Amorphoplanes digitatis: one gene and its partner. The protein of the gene in region 1 interacts with the protein of each later gene in a pairwise test. Links are inferred from orthologs where the notes say so. Each region holds a gene or a part of one and is shown in the gene's direction. Other genes may lie near its edges.

Evidence for each region.
Region 2: the proteins of rpe (region 1) and eno interact in binary tests that used the Escherichia coli proteins (3 or more experiments, as listed by UniProt). The link is inferred for Amorphoplanes digitatis from one-to-one orthologs.

Annotation. Positions count from the first base shown.
Region 1 is NZ_JACHNH010000001.1:2,026,436-2,034,607, forward strand. The notes cover bases 3,399-6,355. They hold rpe (ribulose-phosphate 3-epimerase), read left to right. Parts: upstream 3,399-4,516; coding sequence 4,517-5,194; downstream 5,195-6,355. Other genes in these bases: BJ971_RS09210 (septum formation family protein), read right to left, coding at 3,584-4,450; BJ971_RS09220 (GGDEF domain-containing response regulator), read left to right, coding at 5,277-6,314. In the rest of the region: BJ971_RS40990 (primosomal protein N'), read left to right, coding at 1-122; def (peptide deformylase), read left to right, coding at 358-915; fmt (methionyl-tRNA formyltransferase), read left to right, coding at 920-1,849; BJ971_RS09205 (RsmB/NOP family class I SAM-dependent RNA methyltransferase), read left to right, coding at 1,846-3,366; bifunctional diaminohydroxyphosphoribosylaminopyrimidine deaminase/5-amino-6-(5-phosphoribosylamino)uracil reductase RibD, read left to right, coding at 6,691-7,746; BJ971_RS09230 (riboflavin synthase), read left to right, coding at 7,746-8,172. UniProt on the Escherichia coli protein: Catalyzes the reversible epimerization of D-ribulose 5-phosphate to D-xylulose 5-phosphate.
Region 2 is NZ_JACHNH010000001.1:7,867,106-7,875,146, reverse strand. What follows is about bases 1,620-4,445. They hold eno (phosphopyruvate hydratase), read left to right. Parts: upstream 1,620-2,303; coding sequence 2,304-3,587; downstream 3,588-4,445. Other genes in these bases: BJ971_RS34705 (DUF501 domain-containing protein), read left to right, coding at 4,337-4,445; BJ971_RS34710 (FtsB family cell division protein), read left to right, coding at 3,698-4,336; BJ971_RS34720 (hypothetical protein), read right to left, coding at 1,620-2,134. Also shown: BJ971_RS34730 (DUF885 domain-containing protein), read left to right, coding at 1-729; BJ971_RS34725 (hypothetical protein), read right to left, coding at 747-1,460; more of BJ971_RS34720, read right to left, coding at 1,517-1,619; more of BJ971_RS34705, read left to right, coding at 4,446-4,837; BJ971_RS34700 (amino-acid N-acetyltransferase), read left to right, coding at 4,849-5,352; BJ971_RS34695 (Ppx/GppA phosphatase family protein), read left to right, coding at 5,362-6,276; BJ971_RS34690 (hypothetical protein), read right to left, coding at 6,273-6,770; BJ971_RS34685 (PadR family transcriptional regulator), read left to right, coding at 6,861-7,190; BJ971_RS42735 (HAAS signaling domain-containing protein), read left to right, coding at 7,187-8,041. UniProt on the Escherichia coli protein: Catalyzes the reversible conversion of 2-phosphoglycerate (2-PG) into phosphoenolpyruvate (PEP). It is essential for the degradation of carbohydrates via glycolysis.

The DNA of each region.
Region 1 (8,172 bases):
GCGTCTCCCGCGGCCGGGCCGCCGAACTGGCACGCACCCTGCACCAGGCCGCGGCGGTCCGCAGCGTCAAGAAGTCCGCCCTGCCGGTCCGCATCCAGATAGACCCGGCCGAACTCCTCTGACCCGGCCCGCCGCCTGGTGGGCCGAGCGCTTCCGTGGCCGGTTCGCCCGTTTGCGTACCGATAGATCCGGCCTGGCGGCTCGGTGGGCCGAGTGCTTTCGGGGGTCTCGGGGGCCGGGTCTGCGGTCCGTCGTGACCGGCTCACGCTGCGCGGACGGGCGGCGCGTCCGGCCTGGCCGGGCTCCGTAGACTAGGGCTCGACCGGAGTACGAGTCGATCGTCAGGAGTGGCACCGCGTGACCGTCCAGCCCATCCGTCTGTTCGGCGACCCGGTGCTGCGCACGCAGGCCGACCCGGTCGTCGACTTCGACAAGGAACTGCGCAGGCTCGTCAACGACCTGACCGAGACGATGCAGGACGAGGGCGGAGCCGGCCTCGCCGCGCCGCAGCTCGGCGTGGGGTTGCGGGTGTTCACGTTCCACGTCGACGACGTGCTCGGCCATATCGTCAACCCGGTCCTGTCGTTCCCCGATGAGGAGGAGCAGGACGGCCCGGAGGGCTGCCTGTCCATCCCCGGCGTCTACGTCGACACCAAGCGCCGGCAGAACGTCGTCGCGCAGGGCTTCAACGAGCACGGCGATCCGATCCGGCTGGTCGGCACCGGCCTGATGGCGCGCTGCGTGCAGCACGAGACCGACCACCTCGACGGGGTGCTCTTCCTGGACCGGCTCGACGCCGCCGCACGTAAGGACGCGATGAAGCAGATCCGTGCCGCCGACTGGTACGACGCCGGCGCACCGCCGACGGTCAAGGCGAGCCCGCACGGCCGCGGCATCTTCGGCCTGGGGCGGTGAGCTGATGCGCATCGTCTTCGCCGGAACCCCCGAGGTGGCCGTGCCCTCGCTCGACGCGCTGGCCGCGTCCTCGCACGAGATCGCCGCCGTGCTGACCCGCCCCGACGCCCCCGCGGGCCGGGGCCGTCGCCTGGTGCGCTCCCCGGCCGGTGCCTGGGCCGACGAGCGCGGCATCGAGGTGCTCACCCCGCAGCGCCCGCGCGAGCCGGAGTTCCAGGAGCGGCTGCGCGAGATCGCGCCCGCCTGCGTGCCCGTGGTCGCCTACGGCGCCCTGGTGCCGCCGGAAGCGCTGGAGATCCCCGAGCACGGCTGGATCAACCTGCACTTCTCCCTGCTGCCCGCCTGGCGCGGCGCCGCGCCCGTGCAGCACGCCGTCCTGCACGGCGACGAGGTGACCGGCGCCAGCGTGTTCGAGCTCGAGGCCGGCCTGGACACCGGCCCGGTCTACGGCACGCTGACCGAGCGGATCCGGCCCGTGGACACCTCCGGCGACCTGCTCGGACGGCTCGCCACCGAGGGCGCCGGCCTGCTCGTCGCCGTCCTCGACGCGATCGAGGCGAAGACCGCGCGGGCGCACCCGCAGCCGCTCGACGGCATCTCGATGGCGCCGAAGGTCACGGTCGACGACGCCCGGGTCCGCTGGGCCGATCCGGCGTTCGCCGTCGACCGCCGGATCCGCGCCTGCACCCCGGCGCCCGGCGCGTGGACGACCCTGCGCGACGAGCGCCTCAAGCTCGGACCGGTCCGCCCGGTCGCCAACGCCGCCGTCACCCTCGCGCCCGGGGAGCTGCTCGTCGAGCGCGCTCAGGTGCTGGTGGGCACGGCGACCACCCCGGTGATCCTCGGCGAGGTCCGTGCCGCCGGCAAGAAGCCGATGTCGGCCTCCGACTGGGCGCGTGGCCTGCGCCTCAACCCGGGGGAGACCCTGCTGTGACAGATTCGAATCCAGCCGATCAGCCGCACCGCGCCGATCGCCGGCACAGCGCCGACCGGCCGCACAACGCCGGTCCGCGACGCCCCGGCGGTCCCGGCTCAGGCCGGGAACAGAACCGGGACGCCCGTTCCGGCCGGGCTCCGCGTGCCGGTCGCCCGCCGTCCGACCCGGCCCGGCAGGCCGCGTACGAGGCGATCGCGGCGGTGCATCGCGATGACGCGTACGCGAATCTGGTCCTCTCCCAGATCCTGCGGGAGTCGCGCCTGCACGGCCGGGACGCGGCGTTCGCCACGGAGCTGACCTACGGCACCCTGCGCACGCTGGGCACCCTCGACCTGATCATCGCGGACGCGGCCGGCCGGGACGTGGCCCGCATCGACCCGCCCGCGCGGGACGCGCTGCGCCTTGGCGCGTACCAACTGCTCTTCACCCGGGTGCCGTCGCACGCAGCGGTGAACCAGACCGTCGACCTGGTCCGTTCGGTCGCGCCCGGCGCGGCCGGCTTCGCCAACGCGGTCATGCGCGGGATCTCCGAGACCAGCCTGGACGACTGGCTGACCAAGCTCGCGCCCGACTACGCGGAGAACCCGGCCGCCAACCTCGCCGTGGTGCACAACCACCCGGAGTGGATCATCCGGTCGTTCGCCGAGTCGCTCGGCGGCGACATGGAGGACACCGCCCGGCTGCTGATCGAGGACAACCAGCCGCCGACGGTGCACCTGTGCGCCCGGCCGGGCCGGGCCGACGCCGTCGACCTGGCCGACGAGGTGGGCGGCGTGCCCGGCGCGTTCTCGCCCTACTCGGTGTACCTCAGCGGCGGCGCGCCCGGCGAGCTGGCCGCCATCCGGGACGGCCGCGCGCACGTGCAGGACGAGGGCTCGCAGCTCGTCGCCGCGGCGCTGCTGGCCGCGCCGGTCGAGGGCCAGGACGACCGCTGGCTCGACCTGTGCGCCGGTCCGGGCGGCAAGGCCGGCCTGCTCGGCTCGATCGCCGCGCTGCGCGGTGCCGAGGTCACCGCCGTCGAGATCGCCGACCACCGGGCCCGGCTGGTCGAGCAGGCCACGATCGGGCTGCCCGTCACGGTGCTGCCGACCGACGGCCGTACCGTCGGACGCGACCCCGACCTGCCGGAGGAGGGCTTCGACCGGGTACTTGTCGACGCGCCCTGCACCGGCCTGGGTTCGCTGCGCCGGCGGCCGGAGTCGCGCTGGCGGCGCACGCCCGCCGACCTGCCGCCGCTGACCCGGCTACAGCGTGAGCTGCTCGTCGCGGCCCTGCGCGCGGTCCGTCCGGGCGGCGTGGTCGCCTACGTGACCTGCTCGCCGCACATGGTGGAGACCCAGGTGACGGTCAGCGAGGGCGCCCGCCGCAGCGGCGTCGAGGTCGACTTCGTCGACGCCCGCCCCCTGCTGCCACCGGGCATGCCCAAGCTCGGCCCCGGCCCGACGGTGCAGCTCTGGCCGCACCGCCACGGCACCGACGCGATGTTCCTGGCGGTCCTGCGCCGCACCGGCTGACGGTCCCGGGCCCGGCTCGGACGGCCCGCAGCCATCCGTCCGGAACCGCCCGGCGGGTGGCGCCTGCTCGTCGTGGCCGACGCGGTACAGCGAGGTGCCGTGGGTCGCTCGCGGGATCCCGGGCCACCGTCTCAGGGAACCTGGTTTCGGATGGGGGTCGGTCGGTGGGTGGTGCCCGGCTGAGCCCAACGGGCCGGCGCGGTTCAGCTGCGGGTGCCTATCTGACCGGTAGGACGCCGGGGCCGGCGCCCTTCAGGGAGCGGCTGAAGGTGCGCTCGGCGAAGTAGATGAAGCAGCGCACCAGCCGCTCCCCGGACAGCCACTCGGGCCGCGTCGGGTTGTATGAGATCCAGCCGCTGCGGAACTGCAGGTCGGAGTCGTCCGGCAGCGCCGCGAAGCGGGCGATCACGCCCCGGCACCCGGCCGCGCTGAGCTCGGTGTCGGACTCCAGCTTCGAGTACGAGATGTCGGGAGCGGTCCACAGCCCGGCGAACTCGGCCCGGTGCGCCCCGTTGCACGGCGCCGCGGTCATCGCCGTCACCGTGCCGCCCTCGACCGTCGGATCGAAGCAGGCCAGCCGCAGCGGCGACGCGTGGGCCAGCTCACCGGCCAGGCTGCCGGTGCGGCTGACGCGGCTCCGGCCGTCGAGGTCCGCGGTGGTGACGTCGCAGCGGAACCAGCGGGCGCCGCCCGCCCAGCCGGCCCGGGTCGGCCACACCACCTGCACCGCGATCCGGGCGCCGCGTAACGGCCCGCCCAGGAAGTCGGTCGCGGCGTCCGAACACTCCCGGTATGCCGCCTTCGCTCCCGCCGTCCCGGGCGCCGGAGCCACTTCGGCGTCCGCGGGCGTGCCCACCCGGATGGTCTCGGAGACGTGGAGTTCGCCACAGTCGACCGGCCGGTAGTCGTCAAGCGCGCCGTTCGTGGTCAGGGCCTCATGACACTGCCCGGCCTGCGGGCGGAACGGCGCCGGTGTGCCCGGCACGGCCCAGTCGTCGGCCAGGTCACCGTCGGTGCCGGCCGGGGGTGTGGCCGAGCAGCCGGCGGCGAGCAGCACCGCCAGCAGGGCAACCGTGGTTCGCATGCCAAGCCTCCCCGGGGAACACCATGAGTATCCCGGCCGACACCGAACAGGCCATACACTTCACCGGTGGAGCCATCGCTGATCATCGCCCCCAGCATCCTGGCCGCGGACTTCGCGCACCTCGCCACCGCGGTGCATGAGATCGAGGGTGCCGCGGACTGGGTGCACGTGGACGTCATGGACAACCATTTCGTCCCGAATCTGACCATCGGTCTGCCGGTCGTGCAGAGCCTGCGCAAGGCCACGACCATCCCGTTCGACGTGCATCTGATGATCACCGATCCGGAGCGCTGGGCACCCGGTTACGCGGAGGCCGGCGCCCACAACGTGACGTTCCACGCCGAGGCCTGCGACAACCCGGTGGCCCTGGCCAAGACGCTGCGCGCGGCGGGCGCCAAGGCGGGCCTGGCCATCGACCGGGACACGCCGGTGGAGCCCTACCTCGAGCTCCTTCCCTATGTGGACACGGTGCTGATCATGACGATCAAGGCCGGCTTCGGCGGCCAGAAGTTCATGCCGGAGATGCTCGACAAGGTTCGCGACGTGCGGCGCCGGATCAAGGCCAAGGATCTTCAGGTACGCCTGGAGGTCGACGGTGGCATCGCCGCCGACACCATCGAGCAGGCCGCCGAGGCGGGCGCCGACGCGTTCGTCGCGGGCACCGCCGTCTACGGCGCCGAGGACCCCGCGGAGGCGTGCCGCAAGCTGCGCGCCCTCGCCGAGCGCGCGACGGCCGGCTCATGAGCGAGCGTGCGAGCGAGTCATCGGCTCCGTCCAGAACGCGTGGCGACGGCATGAGCGGGCGACCGACGGTGGCGGTGCGCCGATGAGCACCGGGGTGGTGCGGCACAAGGTGGACGCGACCGCGGCGGAGCCCGAGGAGCGGCCCGACCTGATCCTGGTCGTCGACGACGACGAGGACATCGCCAGCTTCGTGGCCTTCAACCTCAAGGTTCACGGCTTCGAGGTGATGCGGGCCCGCGACGGCCAGCACGCCCTCGAGGTGATGGAGACCCGCCGACCCGATCTCGCGGTCGTCGACTGGATGATGCCGAACATGAACGGCGTCGAACTGACCCGCCGGCTGCGCGCCGAGCCGCTCACCTCGGCGCTGCCGGTGATCATGCTGACCGCCAAGGGCATGACCGTCGACAAGGTCGTCGGCCTCACCGCCGGCGTCGACGACTACCTGGTCAAGCCGTTCGACACCGCCGAGCTGATCGCCCGGGTCTCCTCGACGCTGCGGCGCAACAAGGAGTTCCGCGAGGTCTCCCCGCTGACCGGCCTGCCCGGCAACGCCCGGGTGCGGCGCGAGATCGTGGACCGGATGAAGACCGCCAAGGACTTCGCGGTCGGCTACATCGACATCGACCGGTTCAAGAGCGTCAACGACGTCTACGGCTTCGACCGCGGCGACGAGTTCATCACGGCCCTGGCCGGCAGCCTGCACCGCGCGGTCGCGAGCACCGGGCGCCCGCCGATCTTCCTGGGCCACATCGGCGGCGACGACTTCGTCTTCATCTGTACGCCCGAGCAGGTCCTGCCGCTGACCAAGCGGACCGTGAACGACTTCGAGACCGTCGCCGACCAGCTCTACGACACCGAGGACGCCCGGCGCGGCTACATCGAGGTGCCCGACCGGCGCGGCAACAAGCAGCGCGCGGCCCTGGTCACGCTCTCGATCGGCGTCGCGCAGGCCACGGCCGAGGGCCGCCGGTTCGAGGACGCCCGTGAGGTGGTCGCGGTGGCCTCCGAGATGAAGAAGGTGGCCAAGAGCCAGCCCGGCTCGTACGTGGCGATCGACCGCCGCCGCGCGGACTCGGAGGACCCGGAGGACCCGTCGGCGGCGGGAATGGGTTTGTGACCTGGGTCGCCCCGGAGGTGGCAAGCCGGGATTCGCGTGTAAGACTCATGGGTGACCCACCACGCGCTGGCGGGACTCGGTGAAATTCCGAACCGGCGGTAATGCCCTGCTCCGGCAGGGCTGAGCCCGCGACCCGGACGTCGATACCAAGACGGACGGTGGATCTGGTGAGACTCCAGAGCCGACGGTTGATCGGACGGCCCTCGCGGGCCGATCGGTCAGACAGTCCGGATGGGAGACAGCGCGCGGGAGCAGGATGAGGGCTCGTCGCGGCGTGCTCTCGCCGGGGCGGCGCGAAGCGTCCCCTCATGTCCTGTTTCCGTAGTGTCTTCCCCCTCTCCAGCGCGTGACCGCACCGCGCATGGAGAGGACGCAGATGGTCACCGACGACGAGGCGATGGGCCGCGCGATCGCGCTCGCCGCCCGGGGGCTCGGCACGACCAGCCCCAACCCGGTCGTCGGCTGCCTACTGCTCAGCGCGGACGGCGAGGTCGTCGGCGAGGGCTTCCACGCGTACGTGGGCGGGCCGCACGCCGAGATAGTCGCCCTGGCGCAGGCCGGCGAGCGGGCCCGCGGCGGCACCGCGATAGTCACCCTTGAGCCCTGTAACCACACCGGCCGCACCGGCCCCTGCGCGCAGGCGCTGATCAACGCCGGGATCACCCGGGTGGTCATCGCCGTCGACGACCCGACGCCGGTCGCGGCCGGCGGCGCGGCCACGCTGCGCGGCGCCGGGGTCCTGGTCGAGACCGGGGTACGCCGCCAGGAGGCCGAGGACGGCAACGTCGCGTGGCTGACCGCCGTGCGCCGCGGCCGCCCGTACGTGACTTGGAAGTACGCCGCGACCCTCGACGGGCGCTCCGCGGCGGCGGACGGCACCAGCCAGTGGATCACCTCCGCGATCTCCCGCACCGACGTGCACCGGCTGCGCAGCACCGTCGACGCGATCGTCGCCGGCGTCGGCACGGTCATCGCCGACGACCCCCAGCTGACGGTCCGCGACCTGCGCGACGGCAGCCTCGCGATCAAGCAGCCCTGGCGGGTCGTCGTCGACTCCTCCGGGCGTACCCCCGCGGGTGCGCGGGTCCGCGACCAGGCCGCGCCGACCTGGATCGCGACGGCGTCCGAGGTCGGCGCCGGCGCGGACGGCCGCGTCGACCTCGCCGCCCTGCTCAACGAGCTGTACCTGCGCGGCGTCCGCGCGGTGCTGCTGGAGGGCGGCCCGACCCTGGCGGGCGGCTTCCTCGCGGGCGGCCTGGTCGACAAGATCGTCGGCTACATCGCGCCCAAGCTGCTCGGCGCGGGCCAGCCGTCGCTGGTCGGCGCGGGCGTGTCCACCATCGCCGACGCCTTGGAACTGGACCTCACCGACATCACGCAGATCGGCCCCGACCTGCGTTTCACAGCATCGCTCCGACAGAAGGAGATCTGATGTTCACCGGCATCGTCGAGGAACTGGGTGAGGTCGTCTACCTCACCGACGCGGGCGGAGACTCGGCGGTCATCGCCGTACGCGGGCCCGTCGTCACGTCCGACGCCCGGCACGGCGACTCGATCTCGGTCAACGGCGTCTGCCTGACCGTCATCGACAACGTCGACGGCGTCTTCACCGCCGACGTGATGGGCGAGAGCCTGCGCCGGTCCTCGCTCGGCGTGCTCAGGCCGGGCAGCCAGGTCAACCTGGAGCGCGCGGCGACCGTCGGCAGCCGGCTCGGCGGGCATCTCGTGCAGGGTCACGTCGACGGGGTCGGCGCGATCGTCGCCCGCGAGCCCGCCGACGAGTGGGAGGTGCTGCGCTTCTCGCTGCCGCCCGAGCTGGCCCGCTACGTGGTGGAGAAGGGCTCGATCACCGTGGACG
Region 2 (8,041 bases), 5.8 Mb from region 1 along the record:
GCGACGGACTTCGTCCGCGAGCACGACCTGATGACGCTGATCGACGACCCCTGCGTCATCGAGGAGATGCCGGAGTTCGCCCGCGGCGTCGCGGTGGCCTACTGCGACCCGCCGGGCCCGCTGGAGACGGCGGACGTGCCGACGTTCTACTGCATCGCGCCGGCACCGGCCGACTGGCCGCGGGAGCGGGTGGAGTCGTTCTACCGCGAATACAACGACCACATGATGCGCAACCTGACGGTCCACGAGGCGATGCCGGGCCACTTCCTCCAGCTGGCGCACTCGCGCCGGTTCCGCGCCGGCACCCGGGCGCGGGCGCTGGGCTTCTCCGGCCCGTTCGTGGAGGGATGGGCGGTCTACGCCGAGGAGCTGATGGCCGGCCTGGGCTTCGGCGGCCCGCCGGTGCGCCTCCAGCAGCTCAAGATGCAGCTCCGGATGAGCCTCAACGCGATCATCGACCAGTTGACGCACTGCGAGGGCCTCGGCGAGCAGGAGGCCATGGCGATGATGACGGGCCGGGGCTTCCAGGAGGTCGGCGAGGCGGCCGGCAAGTGGAAGCGGGCGCTGCTCACCTCGACCCAGCTCTCCACCTACTTCGTGGGCTACACGGAGGTGTCGGCGATCGCGGCGGCCCGCCCGTTCGGCGCCACGCCGAAGGCCTGGCACGACGCCATGCTGGCGCACGGCTCACCGCCGCCGCGCCACCTGCGCACGCTGCTCGGCGTCTGACGGACGGCCGAGGACGGCTAGGGCCGGTCGCCGCCGGCCTGCGCGCGGCGATCCACCAGCTTCGCCTTCTTCGGCACCTCGAACATCTCGTCGGCGACCTTCTCCGCGTAGTGGGTCATCGCCACCTCCACCCGGACCGAGTTCAGGAAGCCGCTGAAGCTGCCGAGCGCGCCCTCGTTGGTGATGCACGTGGTGAAGTCCCGGGTCGCCGCGCCGTCCACCCCGGCGAGCCGCACGCACGTGGCGTGCCGTCCCGCGATTGTCGTGTCGTGCTGCACCACTTCGACGTCGTTGTCCAGAACGGCCGCGTTGAGCAGCGCCTGCACGGTCGACGGCAGCACCATGCCGGTGGCGTCCGCGCCCTCGAACACCTTGGCCGGTGGCGGGCTCGTCGGCGTCGCCGGCGCCGTCATCGTGCACGTCGTCGCGTTCGCCCCGGTGTCGCACAGGGTCGTCGCGTCCGTCGTCACGGTCACCTTTCCGCCCGGATACACGTACGCCGAACGGGTGGGCGCCTGCGCCTGCGCGACCGTCGCGGTCCCGCCGCCGGACAGGTGGTAGCTCGCCTCGTAGGTCAGCGCGGCCGCGCCGGACATCTGCGCGGCCAGGTCCGAGACCAGGTCGTTGCGGGCCAGGCCCTGGCCCGGATCGTCAAGGTCCGAGCAGCCCGCGGTCGCGGCGGCAAACAGCACGAGCACGGCCGCTACGGCGCGACGACGGGAGAGAAGCACGTGCCCACCTTTGCCGATGGCCGCAACCTCGCGCAAACCGGTATCCAGGGCAGAACCTACGCGCGGGAGCGGGACAGCAACTGCTGCCGCATCACGTAGCGGCGGATTATCCGGGCCTGGCTCTCGTCCGGGTCGAAGACGGCCACCATCTCCACCGACATCGGGCCCGGCGGCACCCGCTGCGGCAGCGCCGCGACCTTCGTCGCGACCGCGTCGAGCACGACCATCTCGGTGCCGAGCTGGATCTCCAGGCGCAGGTCGTCCCCGCCGTTGACCTCGGCGCCCGCGAAGTGGCCCCGCATGCTGTGCTCGCTGATGTCGCGGATCCAGCCGCTCGCGTCCGGGAAGCCCGCGCGGCGCAGGCGCACCTGCTCGCCGCCGCCGCCGCGGACGAAGTGCCGGTGCTGTTCGACGACGGGCTGCCGCTGCGCCTCGACCTCGATCATGTTCTCCTCGACGTCGGTCACCCGGCACAGCAGGGAGTACCGGCCGCGCGGGGCGGCCGACCAGCGCAGGGCGACGTTGGCGCCTACGCCGGGAACGGAGTCCCGGGGTGCCGACAGGATGAGGCGCGCGTCCTCGGAGTCGACGACACGGACGCGGGCGGTCTGCTCGTCGGAGACGGACATCTCGACGTACGAGCCGGCATCGGGCAGCAGCGGGAATGTGGTCATGGCGATTCACGAGATCGGCAGTTTCGCGACCCGCTTGAGGTATGTGGCGGCGGAAGTTCACCGGCCGCCGCCACGGCGGCCACAGCGAGTCGATACGCTCTAGCCCGTGGTGGGCCGCAGGGTCGCGGTCTGGAATCTATCCATACGAGCATGAGGAGCGACACGACACATGGCCACCATTGAAGCGATCGTCGCCCGCGAGATTCTCGACTCACGGGGCAACCCGACCGTCGAGGTCGAGGTGGGTCTTGACGACGGCACCATCGGCCGCGCCGCGGTCCCGTCCGGCGCCTCCACCGGCGCCTTCGAGGCGATCGAGCTGCGCGACGGCGACAAGGGCCGCTACCTCGGCAAGGGCGTCGAGAAGGCGGTCAGCAACGTCGAGGACAAGATCGCCGACGAGCTGCTCGGCTACGACGCCAGCGAGCAGCGCCTGATCGACGAGAAGATGCTCGCCGTCGACGGCACCGCCGACAAGTCGGAGCTGGGCGCCAACGCCATCCTCGGCGTGTCCCTCGCGGTCGCCAAGGCCGCCGCGCTCTCCGCCGAGCTGCCGCTGTTCCGCTACGTCGGCGGACCGAACGCGCACGTGCTCCCGGTGCCGATGATGAACATCCTCAACGGTGGCGCGCACGCCGACTCGAACGTCGACGTGCAGGAATTCATGATCGCCCCGATCGGCGCGCCGTCCTTCCGCGAGGCGCTGCGCACCGGCGCGGAGGTCTACCACGCGCTCAAGTCCGTGCTGAAGAAGAAGGGCCTCTCGACCGGCCTTGGCGACGAGGGCGGCTTCGCGCCGAGCCTGCCGACCAACGCCGCCGCGCTGGACCTGATCGCCGAGGCCGTGCAGGCCGCCGGCTTCAAGCTCGGCACCGACATCGTGCTGGCCATGGACGTCGCGGCGACCGAGTTCCACAAGGACGGTGCGTACGTCTTCGAGGGTTCGCCGAAGTCGACCGAAGAGATGATCAACTACTACGCCAAGCTGGCCGAGACGTACCCGATCGTCTCCATCGAGGACCCCCTCGACGAGGAGGACTGGGCGGGCTGGACCGCGCTGACCTCGCAGATCGGCGGCAAGGTGCAGATCGTCGGCGACGACCTGTTCGTGACCAACCCGACCCGCATCGGCCGGGGCATCGCCGAGGGCGCCGCGAACGCGGTCCTCGTCAAGGTCAACCAGATCGGCTCGCTGACCGAGACCCTGGACGCCGTCGACCTGGCGCACCGGGCCGGCTTCAAGACGATGATGAGCCACCGCTCGGGTGAGACCGAGGACACCACGATCGCGGACCTGGCCGTCGCCGTCGGCAGCGGGCAGATCAAGACCGGCGCGCCGGCCCGTTCGGACCGCGTCGCGAAGTACAACCAGCTCCTGCGCATCGAGGAGGAGCTCGGCGATGCCGCGCGGTACGCCGGGGCGGGCGCGTTCCCCCGTTACCGCTCCGCGTGACCCTGCGTCGATAGATCATGGAGTTGTGGCTCCGCGTTTCGTGGGCATAGTGTCGAGAGGCAGGTGCCGCAACTCCATGGTCGTGGCGAGCTCCCGGGGAGGGGCAGGGTATGACGCAGCGCCGCATGCCCAACTCCCATGGGCTCAGCGGGCAGGGGCCGTCGCGACGGCCCACCGGACACGCGGGACGCCCGGGTAGTCGTACGACCGCCCGGCCGAGCCGCACCCGCGACACGGCGGACACCCGGATAGAGCCCCGCCGGACACCCGCCGCTCGCAACACGGCCGGCATCCGCTCCGGCAGCCGGCCCGCCGCCGCGCGGCGCGCGGCCGCGACGGGCGCCACCAAGCGCACGGTCGCGACCCGGCCCCGGGCCTTCACCGGCCGGGCGACCGTCCTGATCGTCGTGCTGGTCACCCTGGCACTCGCCTACACCTACCCGGTTCGCGTCTACCTCGCGCAGGAGTCGCAGATCGCACAGATGCAGGCCGATCAGGCCGCGCAGCAGGCCAAGATCAAGGGCCTGAGCGACGAGGTCGAGAAGTGGAAGGACAAGGAGTACGTCCGCATCCAGGCCCGGGACCGGCTCTTCTATGTGCGCCCGGGTGAGATCCCGCTGCTCGTCCTGCACGACCCCGAAGGCGCCGCCCGCGCCGCGGGCAGGACCTCGGCGTCGGACGCCCCCGACCGCTGGTACGACACGCTCTGGGGCAGCGTCGCCGCCGCCAACGCAGAATCCCGAAAGTAGATGACGACTCCTACCGAGGCCGATCTCGAGATCGTCGCCCAGCAACTGGGCCGCAGCCCCCGTGGTACCCGCGCCGTCGCGCACCGCTGTCCCTGCGGCAACCCGGACGTGGTGGAGACCTCGCCGCGGCTCGACGACGGCACCCCGTTCCCCACGCTGTTCTACCTCACCTGCCCGCGCGCCACGGCGGCCTGCAGCCGGCTGGAGTCGGCCGGCGTCATGCGCGACATGCAGGACCGGCTCGCCACGGATCCGGTGCTCGCCAAGCAGTACGCCGAGGCGCACGAGGACTACCTGCGGCGCCGCGAGGCGGTGGAGCACGTCGCGGAGATCGGCAAGGTCTCCGCGGGCGGCATGCCCGACCGGGTGAAGTGCCTGCACGTGCACCTCGGCCACGCCCTGGCGGCGGGGCCGGGCGTGAACCCGTTCGGCGACGAGGTCCGCGAGGCGGTCGGGTCGTGGTGGACAGGCGGTCCGTGCGTGCGGCCGCAGGCTGAATAAACTCTTCTCTCATGCAGGTCGAGATCCGCCGGGCGCGGACGTCCGATGTCCGGGCGATCCGGGCGCTGGTGGACACCTACACCTCCGATCGCCGGCTGCTCAGCAAGGCCACCGTCACGCTGTACGAGTCCGTGCAGGAGTTCTGGGTCGCCGTCGACACCGAGGGCGACCGGGTGGTCGGCTGCGGCGCGCTGCACGTGATGTGGGAGGACCTTGCCGAGATCCGCACGGTCGCGGTCGACCCGGTCTGCCGCGGTCTCAAGATCGGCCACCGCCTGGTGTCGGAGCTGCTCGGCGTCGCCCGCGAACTCGGCGTGGCCCGGGTCTTCTGCCTCACGTTCGAGACGCGCTTCTTCGGCTCGTTCGGCTTCACCGAGATCGACGGCGCGCCCGTGCCGCACGGCGTCTACGAGCAGCTGCTGCGCTCGTACGATGAGGGCGTCGCCGAATTCCTCGATCTTGAGCGGGTCAAACCGAATACCCTCGGCAACACCAGAATGCTCCTCCATCTCTAGGGGAAAAGCGTGCGCGTCGCGGCAATCGACTGCGGTACCAACTCGATCCGCCTGCTCATCGCGGACGTGCCCGGCCGGAGCGACGGGGCTCTGTCCGATGTGGCCCGTCGGATGGAGATCGTGCGGCTGGGCGAGGGCGTGGACCGTACCGGTCGGCTGGCCACGGAGGCGATCGAGCGCACCCGGGTTGCCCTGCTGGGCTACGCGGCGGAGATCGCCGAGCTGGGTGTCGACCGGGTCCGCATGTGCGCGACCTCGGCCTCCCGGGACGCCGCGAACGCGGCGGACTTCGCGGCGATGGTCCGCGCGACCCTCGGCGTCGACCCGGAAGTGATCACCGGCGACGAGGAGGCTCGGCTCTCCTTCACCGGCGCGGTGCGGGGACTGACGGCGCCGGGGCCGTATCTGGTGGTGGACATCGGCGGCGGCTCGACCGAATTCGTGGTCGGCGGCGCGGAGGTCGAGCACGCGATCTCGGTGGACATCGGCTGCGTCCGGATGACCGAGCGGCATCTGCACGGCAACCCGCCGACCTCGGCGGAGATCGCCGCGGCGGAGGCGGACATCACGAGGGCGGTCGACACCGCGCTGCGGGCGGTGCCGGGCCACGGCCCGGCGACGCTGGTCGGCCTGGCCGGTTCGGTCACGACGGTGGCGGCACTGGCCCTGCACCTACCCGAGTACGACGCGACGCGCATCCACCACGCCCGCATCGCGTACGACGAGGTGGCGAAGGTGACCACCGGACTGCTGGAGTCGACGGTCGCGGACCGCCTCGCCCTGCCGGTGATGCACCCGGGCCGGGCCGACGTGATCGGCGGGGGCGCGCTCATCCTGCGCATCATCATGGAGCGCGCGGGCGCGGCATCGGTGGTCGCCAGCGAACACGACATCCTCGACGGCATCGCCTACGGACTCGGCTAGAGCGACCTCGCGTACCAGTCGTTCGTGTCGCGGCACTTGTCGAAGCCGACCGCCTCGAACTCGTCCCACGAGTCGCCCCGGTCGACGCCGAACCACCGCAGCACCTGGTTGATGGCGTGGTCCCGTGGGTCGTCGACGATCTCGAACCAGTCGTCCTCGTAGCCGTCGGACGTGAATCGCGGCCCGAACGCGACGTCACCGCCGCGCCAGCCGATCGCCTCGTGCCAGCCGAGGCTGCCGAAACTCTCCTGGCCGACGAACGCGATCGGCGCCTCTGCCGAGAGCCGGCGACCATGCTCGGCCAAGGTCGTCGACAGATATCTGAACTGTCCATACAGGTCCGGCCCGCCGCCTATGGTCTTGGAAACCTCGTTGCTGAACGGGATCAGGGCCAGCCCGAAGGGCAGTTCCACCACGATCGCGCCGACGCTGGTGGCCCAGGCGCGGCCGGCCGGGGTCGGCCGCATGACAAAGGCCGAAAGATTACTACTCATGGAGATCATTGTGGTGGCCGCGCGCAATCGGCCCGATCGGCGTTGATCTGTCTTTGACACTACTTCGCATCGCGAAGTAGTGTGCACCGCGTGGATACCACACAGCTCCTCAAGGGAGTGCTGGATCTCGCCTGCCTCGCCGCCCTTCGCGAGGACGACGGCTACGGCTACGACATCCTGCGCCGCCTGCGCATCGCCGGCCTGACCGACGTCGGCGACGCCTCCGTTTACGGGACCCTGCGCCGGCTCTTCAACGCCGGCCTCCTCACCACGTACGTGGTGCCCAGCGACGAGGGCCCGCACCGCAAGTACTACGCGCTCAACGCCGCCGGCCGCGCCGAGTTGCAGCGGTCCGGCAAGATCTGGCAGGGCTTCGCATCCACGATGAACGATCTGCTTCGCGAGCGGGAGACGCCGTGACCACCACAGCTCAGGACGAGATCAACCTCTACGTGTTCGCGGTCCGTGCGGCGCTCGGCGACCTGCCGGAGTCCCTGCGCGACGAGCTGCTCGAGGACCTGCCGGAGCACCTGGCCGAGGTGCTCGCCGACGGCGGCGGCACGCTGACCGAGCGGCTCGGCAGCCCGGAGGCCTACGCGGCCGACCTGCGCGGCACCGCCGGTTTCGTCGGCGGCTTCCCCGACCCGCCGAGCCGCGCACACCAGCTCTTCGAGCTGCGCGACCAGGCCCTGGTCCGGCTGAGCGCCGTCGACGCCCGGCTCGGGCCGCTGCTCGGATACTCCAGGGTCAGCGAGTTCCTGCTCCTGCTCCGCCCGGCCTGGTGGGTCCTGCGCGGTTACCTCGCGGCGATGGTGCTGGCCTGGATGCTCGACGACAGCGGGCAGCCGATCGGCCTGCTGCCGCGCATCGGCGGCAGCGAGGTCGTGGCCCTGCTGCTGCTCGGCATCGGCGTCCTCGGCTCGATCTGGCTCGGCCGGCGCTCGCTGCGGCTCACGAAGTGGCCGCGCATGTCGCTCTACGCCGCGTCGGTGATTCTGGTGCTGGTCGCGCTCGGCGGATTCAGCTCCGCCGACAGCAGCACCCGGGACTCGTACTACACCGACGTGAACTACGACAATCCCTACAGCAACATAGAGGACCTCTTCGTGTACGACGAGCAGGGGCGCCTGGTCGACAACGCGCGGATCTTCGATCAGAACGGCGAGCCGCTGCGCCTCGGCAACCCGTACTGCACCGACGAGACGGGCGCATACACCGAGGTGGAGACGCTCACCTATCCGTACTGCCCGGGCCGGGCGCCGTACCGGCTG